DNA from 2 places in the Plantactinospora soyae genome. Region 1 is predicted to be linked to the other one. Evidence: predicted binding sites of a transcription regulator. Region 1 holds the regulator's gene; the other holds the start of a gene.
What was found. The regulator HrcA, encoded in region 1, represses chaperone genes, less so after heat shock. The targets are predictions, from matches to a motif close to GGTTNGCACNCTCNNNNNGAGNGTGCNAACC.

Region 1 (4,455 bases):
GCAGCGTCGAGCCCGGCTGGGTCCCCGGCTTGACGTCGACCGGCTCGTCGCTGTCCAGCGTCTTGATGGTCAGTCGGGTGCCCAGCGCCGCCGCCGTCATCGGCACCGTCACCCGGCAGTGCAGGTCGTCGCCCTTGCGGGAGTAGACGTCGTGCGGTCGCTCGTGGATCTCGACGTACAGGTCTCCGGCGGTGCCGCCACCGGGGCCGACCTCGCCCTGCTGGGCCAGCCGGATCCGCATGCCGTCCTCGACCCCGGCCGGGATCTTGACGGTCAGCGAACGCCGGGTACGCACCCGGCCGTCACCGGCGCAGGTGGGGCAGGGGTGCGGGACGACCGTGCCGTAGCCCTGGCAGACGGTGCACGGCCGGGACGAGACGACCTGGCCGAGGAAGGTGCGCTGCACCGACTGCACCTCGCCCCGCCCGCCGCACGCCTCGCAGGTGGCGAGGTGGGTGCCCGCCGCCGTACCGGCGCCGGAGCAGGTGGTGCAGAGCACGGCGGTGTCCACCGCGATCGGTGCCTCGACCCCGAACGCCGTCTCCGGCAGGTCCAGTTCGAGCCGCAGGATGGCGTCGGCACCGGGCCGGGTACGGGGTCGCGGTCCCCGAGAGCCACCAGCGGCTCCGAAGAACGCGTCCATGATGTCCTGGAAGCCGACGAACGGTCCGCCGGCGCCCCCCGGGCCCGCGCCGGGGCCGCCGCCCGGAGCGAGCGGGTCCCCACCAAGATCGACAATCTGCCGCTTCTGGTCGTCGGAGAGGACCTCGTACGCGGCGTTGATGTCCTTGAACTTCTCGTGTGCCTCCGGATCCGGATTCACGTCCGGGTGGTACTGCCGCGCCAACTTCCGGTAGGCACGCTTGATCTCGTCGTCGGAGGCGTCCCGGCTGACGCCGAGAATCCCGTAGTAGTCCTTGGCCACTGCGTTCCGTGTCCTCATGTCTGTCTCGCGTTACCGTCCGCCGGTCGTCTCAGGTGAGCTTTGGGGTCAGTTCTGTGCCAGAACGTCGCCGACGTAGCGTGCCACGGCCCGCACCGTGGCGATGGTGCCCGGGTAGTCCATCCGGGTCGGGCCCAGCACGCCGAGGCCGCCGAGGATGGTCGCCCCCGGACCGTATCCGGTGCTGACCACCGAGGTGGCCCGGAGATTGTCTATCTCGTTCTCGTCGCCGATACGGACCTGGAGTGTGTTCGGTTCGACCTCACCGATCAGCTTGAGCAGGATGACCTCCTCCTCCAGCGCCTCGAGGATCGGTCGCAGCGAACCCTGGAAGTCGAGCAGCCCGCCACGGGCCAGGTTGGCGGTGCCGGCCAGGGCGATCCGCTCCTCGTGCCGCTCGACCAGGGTCTCCATCAGCACGGTGGCGAGGGTGGTCATCGCCGGGGACAGGCCCGGCGCCACCTCGTCGATCAGGGCCTGGACCAGCGGCGGGGTCTCGGCCAGCTTCTGGCCGCCGAGCCGCTCGTTCACCAGCCGGCGCAGGTCCGTCACGTCGTCGGCGCTGATCGGTGCCGGCAGTTCGACCAGGCGCTGCTCCACCCGGCCGGTGTCGGCGATCATGACGAGCATCAGCCGGGTCGTGGAGATCGGCACGAGTTCGAGATGCCGCACCGACGACCGGGCCAGGCTCGGGTACTGCACCACGGCCACCTGCCGGGTCAACTGGGCGAGCAGCCGCACCGTGCGGTGCACCACGTCGTCGAGGTCGACCGCGCCGATCATGAAGCGTTCGATCGCCCGGCGCTCGGCCGGGGTGAGCGGCTTGACCCGGGAGAGCCGGTCCACGAAGAGCCGGTAGCCGCGGTCGGTGGGCACCCGGCCGGCACTGGTGTGCGGCTGCCGGATGTAGCCCTCCTCCTCCAGCACGGCCATGTCGTTGCGGACGGTGGCCGGGGACACTCCGAGCTGGTGGCGCTCGACCAGCGCCTTGCTGCCGACCGGTTCCTGGGTGGCGACGTAGTCCTCCACGATCGCGCGCAGCACGTCGAGCTTGCGGTCGTCGAGACCCATCCTCACCTCCCTGCGACGCCCCGGCCCCGGCACCGATACGGCCGGGGCGGCCACGACGGTCGGGCCACGGTTTCCCTGGCACTCGACTGTAGCGAGTGCCAGTCTACGACCAAGGTGTACCGGACGCGATGATCGTTTGGAAGGGCTGCCTGAGCCCGGACAACAGGCTTGCCCGGACACCCTACCCCGGCGGACCTAACAGGCACGGTCGGCTATTGTCCAGATCCGATCGTGGGCGTGGCTGGCGTCACTTGATCCGGGCCCCTACCGTGGCCCCATGACTGAACCACCTCGCCCTCCCGGAGACTACGGCCCGGGTGGTCCGCCACACGATCCGTACTCGCCGGGCGCTCAGCCGCCGACCTCCGGCGGTGGCGCATATCCTCCGCCGACCTCCGGCGGCGGTGCGTACCCCCCGCAGGACGGTTATCCCCCGCAGGACGGTTACCCCCCACAAGGTGGTTACCCGCAGGGTGGTTACCCCCCACAGGGTGGTTACCCGCAGGGCGGCTATCCGCAGGGCGGTTACCCGCCACCCGGTGGCCAGTACGGCGGCCCGGCTCCGGCCGGCTACGCCAACAGCGACGACAAGACCTGGTCCCTGGTCGCCCACTTCGGCGGCGCCGCCGGCGCCTTCGTCGGCGGTGGCGCGGGTGGCTGGATCGCCCCACTGATCGCGTTGCTGGTCCGCGGCAAGGAGTCGCCGACGGCTCGGGCCCACGCGCTGGCGGCCCTCAACTTCCATATCCTCTGGTCGATCATCGCGATCGTCGGTTACATCCTGATCTGCGTCTTCATCGGCATCCTGGTCGTGCTTGCCGCATGGCTCATCGCCTCGATCTTCGGACTCATCGCCGGGCTCAAGGCGGTCAACGGCGAGCTGTACAAGTATCCGATGTCGATCAATATGATCAAGTAGCCAGATCCTCGTCGTGCTGGCGGGGGCCCGGGCGACCGGTCTCCCGCCGCCCCTCGAGGTCAGGGCAGCAGGTCCCGGACGACCGCGTCGGCGAGCAGTCGCCCGCGCAGGGTGAGCACGGCCTGCCCCGAGTCGTACGCCGCCCCGTCCAGCAGTCCGGCGTCGCGGGCCCGGTCCGCACCCGCCCGACCCGGGTCGTCCAGGACCGTCAACGGCAGTCCGGCGGACAACCGCAGCCGCAGCATCACGTCCTCGACCCGCTGCTCCACCGCCGACAGCAGCTCCCGGGCCTGACCGGGGGACGTCCCCGCACCGAGCCGGGCCGCGTACGTCGCCGGGTGCTTGACGTTCCACCAGCGCACCCCGCCGACGTGGCTGTGCGCCCCCGGACCGAGGCCCCACCAGTCCCCGCCGGCCCAGTAGAGCAGGTTGTGCCGGCACCGCGCGGCCGGCGTCCGGGCCCAGTTGGACACCTCGTACCAGGAGAAACCCGCACCGGACAGCGCCTGCTCCGCGGCCAGGTAACGGTCCGCCGCGACGTCGTCGTCCGGGTACGGCAGCTCGCCGCGCCGCATCCGGGCCGCCAACCGGGTGCCGTCCTCCACAATCAGGGCGTACGCGCTGACGTGGTCGACGCCGGCGTCGATCACCGCCGCCAGCGACCCCGCGAAGTCGTCGGCGGTCTCCCCCGGCGTCCCGTAGATCAGGTCCAGGTTGACGTGGTCGAACCCGACCTCCCGGGCCTCCCCGACGGCCTGGAGCGCACGGCCGGCGGTGTGCCGGCGGTCGAGGATCGCGAGCACTCCGGCCGCGGTCGACTGCATGCCGAGGGAGATCCGGTTGTAGCCGGCGGCCCGCAGCTCCTTCAACGACTCCCGGGTCACCGACTCCGGGTTCGCCTCCGTGGTGACCTCGACGTCGCCGGCCAGGCCCCACAGCCGATCGATGCCGTCCAGGATCCGGGCGAGGTCGTCGGCGGGCAGCAGGGTGGGCGTGCCGCCGCCGACGAAGACCGTGTCGACCCGGGCCGGTGGCCGGTCCCCCAGCACCCGACCGGCCAGCGCCAGCTCGGCGAGGACCTGGTCGACGTAGCCGTCTTGGTCCGTGCTTCCCCCGAGTTCACCCGGGGTGTACGTGTTGAAGTCGCAGTAGCCGCACCGGCTCGCGCAGAACGGCACGTGGACATAGACGCCGAAGCCCCGCGCCCCCACGGCGGCGCGGGCGGCGTCGGGCAGCGAGCCGTCGACGGGTACGGGTTCACCCTCTGGGAGCACACCAGGCATGCGACTAGTGTGCCGGCATGACCTCAGCCCCCGATGCGCTCGTCCGGGCGTCGACCACGCACGGAGTGACGACTCTCACCCTGGACAGCCCGCACAACCGGAACGCGCTCTCCACCCCGCTGATGACCCAGTTGCTCGCCGGGCTGGCCGAGGCGGCGGCGGACGACACCGTCCGGGTGGTGGTGCTCTCGCACGCCGGACCGGTCTTCAGCTCGGGCGCCGACCTGAAGGAGACGGCG
Region 2 (4,455 bases), 7.1 Mb from region 1:
AAAAGGTTCGCCTGATCGCCTGATCGTCGGCGTTCCACCGGCCCGATGCGGGCTTGGAGTTCGTACTCCCGCTCGACCGGGTCCCTCTCCTGATGTGCCGGGAGTTCAGCCCTTGACCGATCGGCGGCTGTCCTCGTCGTCTCATCGGGCTGCAAGATCGGGATCTGCCCCCTTTCCCGCTCCTGCCTGAGGAGAGTTCGTGGTCGAACCGCCGCCAGTTGGCCAGCCCGATTCTGATGCCGGTTCAGGGGCCCGCCCCGGCGAGCAACCGGAACCGGCCGAGCCGAATCGTCCGGTCTGGGCCGGTCAACCGCCCGAGCCAGGTCAACCGGCCCAGTCCGGTAAGCCGCCCGAGCCCGCTAACCCGCCGGAGCCGGGTCAATCGGCCCAGTCCGGTAGCCCGCCCGGGCCGGATCAATCGAGCCAGCCGGGCCGCCCAGTTCCGCGGGTGCATCCGGGATACCCGGGCCAGCCGGGATACCCGGGCCAGGCCGTTGATCCCGGCCAGCAAACCTATCCAGATCTGCCGGTCTACCCGGGGCAACTCGTCTATCCGGGTCAGCCGGGCTATCCGGGTCAGCCCGGGTACCCCGGCTATCCCGGCCCGGTGCCGGGGGCCGGTCCCGGGTACTGGCCTGCGCCGGGTTACCCGGATCCGCGCGACCCGCTCGTTCCGCCGCCCGGCGCGGGGATCGGCGCGTGGTGGGAGCGGTGCTGGTCGGTGGCCCGGCGAGGTTGGCGACCGCTGTCGTTGATCCTGCTGATCACCCAGGTGCTGCCGCTGGTGGTCGTAACCCTGGCGATGGTGCCCTTCCAGCCGGATCCGACGCTCCTCGAGCCCACCGTCGGGTCGACCGGCGAGCCGGCGCCGGGAGCCGTCGGAGAGTTCCTGGGAACGTTTCTCGTCTTCATGGTGGTCGTACTCGCGGTCGTGCTCGTCGCCGGCCTGGTGCAGAGCATGGGCTGGGCGGCCGCCGTGTGGGTGATCGTCCGGCAGGCCTCCGGCGAGCCCGCTCCCCTCGGCCCCGCCTTCCGGTACGGCCTGCGCCGGGCGTTGGGGCTCTGGGGCTGGTACCTGCTCAGCAGCTTGATCATCACGGCCGGCGTCTGCGCCTGCCTCGTACCCGCTCTCTACCTCGGCCTGGCCGTGAGCCTCGCCGGTCCGATCTACCTGTTCGAGCGGCGCAATCCGGTCGGGCGCTCGTTCCAGATGGTCCACGCCCGGTTCGTGATGGTCCTCGGTCGGGTCGCGATCGTGGTGGGCGTGCTGCTCGGCGGGAGCCTGGTGGTGGCTGTGCTACAGAATCTCGGGATGCTCGCCGTGGGGATCGGGCCGACGGAGGTGGTGGGCCTCTCCGTCGGGTACGTGGTGATCACCGTGGTCGGTGCCGTGCTGAGCCTGCCGGTCCAACTCGCACAGGTCATCGGGATCCTGCTCACGTACACCGAGCAGCGGGGTCAGGAGGCGCCGGTGAACACCGCGCGACTGGCCGCCGAACTCTCCTGACGGTCCCCGAGCGGCTTGCACTCGGCAGGGGAGAGTGCTAAACAAGTGATTGGCACTCGCGCGCCGCGAGTGCCAAAGGTCGGGGCGGTTAGGGCCACGGTCGCGGGTCTGGGAGACAGACCGGCGGCAGTCGGCCGGTCGTCGCGGGCTGTCCGGCCCGGCCGGCGGACGTCACTGTCGCACAACGCGACGGAGTCGATCAGGCGCCCTCGGGCGCCCGACGACCCCGCCGCCAGTGCCGTAGTGACGTCCGAAGGTGCGTAATCAGGCGGCAGGTTCGGGGTCGGCAAGGCCCCGGCGGCCGTGAGTGTCCAGGAGGACAACGCCGTATGGCCAAGATGATCGCGTTCGACGAGGAGGCGCGCCGTGGCCTCGAGCGGGGCATGAACACCCTCGCCGACGCCGTAAAGGTGACGCTGGGCCCGAAGGGCCGCAACGTCGTGCTCGAGAAGAAGTGGGGCGCTCCCACCATCACCAACGATGGTGTGAGCATCGCCAAGGAGATCGAGCTCGAGGACCCGTACGAGAAGATCGGCGCTGAGCTGGTCAAGGAGGTCGCGAAGAAGACCGACGACGTGGCCGGCGACGGCACGACGACGGCGACCGTCCTGGCCCAGGCGCTGGTCCGCGAAGGCCTGCGCAACGTCGCGGCCGGCGCGAACCCGATGGCCCTGAAGCGGGGCATCGAGGCCGCGGTCACGAGCGTCTCGGAGGAGCTGAGCAAGCTCGCCAAGGACGTCGAGACCAAGGAGCAGATCGCCTCCACCGCCTCCATCTCCGCCGGTGACAACACCGTCGGCGAGATCATCGCCGAGGCGATGGACAAGGTCGGCAAGGAAGGCGTCATCACCGTCGAGGAGAGCAACACCTTCGGGCTCGAGCTGGAGCTGACCGAGGGTATGCGCTTCGACAAGGGTTACATCTCGGGGTACTTCATGACCGACCCCGACCGGATGGAGGCCGTCCTCGACGACCCCTACATCCTGATCGTCAACAGCAAGATCTCGACGGTCAAGGACCTGCTGCCGATCCTCGAGAAGGTCATGCAGTCGGGCAAGCCGCTGGTCATCATCGCCGAGGACGTCGAGGGCGAGGCCCTGGCGACCCTGGTCGTGAACAAGGTCCGGGGCACCTTCAAGTCCGTCGCCGTCAAGGCGCCGGGCTTCGGTGACCGCCGCAAGGCCATGCTGGGCGACATCGCCATCCTCACCGGTGGCCAGCCGATCAGCGAAGAGGTCGGCCTCAAGCTCGACGCCGCCGGCCTCGACCTGCTGGGCCGTGCCCGCAAGGTCGTGGTGACCAAGGACGAGACCACCATCGTCGACGGTTCCGGCGACGCCGACCAGATCAACGGTCGGGTCAACCAGATCCGCGCCGAGATCGAGAAGAGCGACTCCGACTACGACCGCGAGAAGCTGCAGGAGCGCCTGGCCAAGCTGGCCGGCGGCGTTGCGGTGATCAAGGTCGGCGCGGCCACCGAGGTCGAGCTGAAGGAGCGCAAGCACCGGATCGAGGACGCGGTGCGTAACGCGAAGGCCGCCGTCGAGGAGGGCATTGTCCCCGGTGGTGGTGTCGCGCTGGTTCAGGCTGGCAAGACCGCCTTCGACAAGCTGGACCTCGCCGGTGACGAGGCTACCGGCGCGCAGATCGTCAAGATCGCGCTGGACGCCCCGCTGCGGCAGATCGCCGTCAACGCCGGCCTCGAGGGTGGCGTCGTGGTCGAGAAGGTCCGCAACCTGGAGGCCGGCCACGGCCTCAACGCGGCCAACGGTGAGTACGTCGACCTGCTCAAGGCCGGCATCATCGACCCGGCCAAGGTGACCCGTTCGGCGCTGCAGAACGCGGCGTCGATCGCGGCCCTGTTCCTGACCACCGAAGCTGTGGTGGCGGACAAGCCGGAGAAGAACCCGGCCCCGGCGGCTGCGCCGGGCGGCGGGGACATGGACTTCTGAGTCCAGTCTTCACGTCTGGAAGGGGCGGGCCGCGCGAGCGGTCCGCCCCTTTCTCATGTCGTCATGCGTCGCTGGTTGCGCCGCTTTTCGGCCCGGCTGAACGGTTCTCGGATCTGTACCGGGGCGTCTACCAACTCGATGGGCTCGTCGAGGGACACGTCCTTGATTTCGTCCATTTCAGCCCGCTGGGCGGCATCACCGTAGTCGAGCCGGGACACCGGTGCCGGTGGTGGCAGATCTCCGAGCGGTGCCGAAGTGATCGAGTGGAGATCGTCAACTGGTTCGTCGTCCTTCGCCATGACTGCCTCCTTCTCCCCAAACGGTAGGAGGCTTCCGGCCAATGGCACGGGAAAATGGCGCTGTTTCGATTCAAACCGCCGACAGGTGACCGGAGCTGCTTTCGATACCGGACTGGAGCTGTTTGCGGTAGAGGAAGAACACCCGCTCGATCCAGGCACCCGCACCTCGGGCGTAGAACGGGATCGGGCCGACCCAGCCGATCTGCGCGCGCCGGTGTCCCGCCGCCCGCTGGTCGCGCAGGCAGCGGCGGAGCAGCACGCTCCCGATCCCCAGGCCCTGGGCGCTCGGCGCGGTGCCCATCGGCCCGAACCAGCTCGGCCGGGACGAGCCGTACGCGGCGAAGCCGAGCAGTTCCACCGGCCCACCGCCAGCGGGCGTACGGAGGGCGAGGTGGCAGCCGGCGCCCTCGCGGTCGATCGAGTGCAGCAGCTCGGCGTCCCAACTGCCGCCGAAGGTGGTCCGGGCGAACTCGATCAGCGCCGGAGCGTCGTCCGGGACCGCCCGGCGTACCGTCACGCCCTGGTCGGCCAGTCGTCGTTCGGCGGCGTCGGTGGACCGCAGCGCGGGAGAGGACTCGGCGGACAGGTCGGCGGTCATGTTCCAGGCGGTACCCTCCGGCTCGTAACCGAGCGCCAGCGCCGCGCAGATCGCCGGGGTGTACCGGACGTCGATGCCGGGCCACACGTAGTGCGGGGC

Region 2: a site for HrcA is predicted at 1,555-1,585, ahead of groL (chaperonin GroEL). Genes of this name have one in related genera too.

Annotation. Positions count from the first base shown of each region.
Region 1 is NZ_JADBEB010000001.1:9,657,308-9,661,762, forward strand. It holds gene dnaJ (molecular chaperone DnaJ) at 1-925, opposite strand, end outside; gene hrcA (heat-inducible transcriptional repressor HrcA) at 992-2,014, opposite strand; gene H4W31_RS42135 (DUF4870 domain-containing protein) at 2,292-2,933, shown strand; gene hemW (radical SAM family heme chaperone HemW) at 2,993-4,216, opposite strand; gene H4W31_RS42145 (enoyl-CoA hydratase-related protein) at 4,234-4,455, shown strand, end outside.
Region 2 is NZ_JADBEB010000001.1:2,571,705-2,576,159, forward strand. It holds gene H4W31_RS11475 (cold-shock protein) at 1-23, shown strand, start outside; gene H4W31_RS11480 (hypothetical protein) at 449-1,507, shown strand; gene groL (chaperonin GroEL) at 1,837-3,459, shown strand; gene H4W31_RS11490 (hypothetical protein) at 3,513-3,758, opposite strand; gene H4W31_RS11495 (GNAT family N-acetyltransferase) at 3,829-4,455, opposite strand, start outside.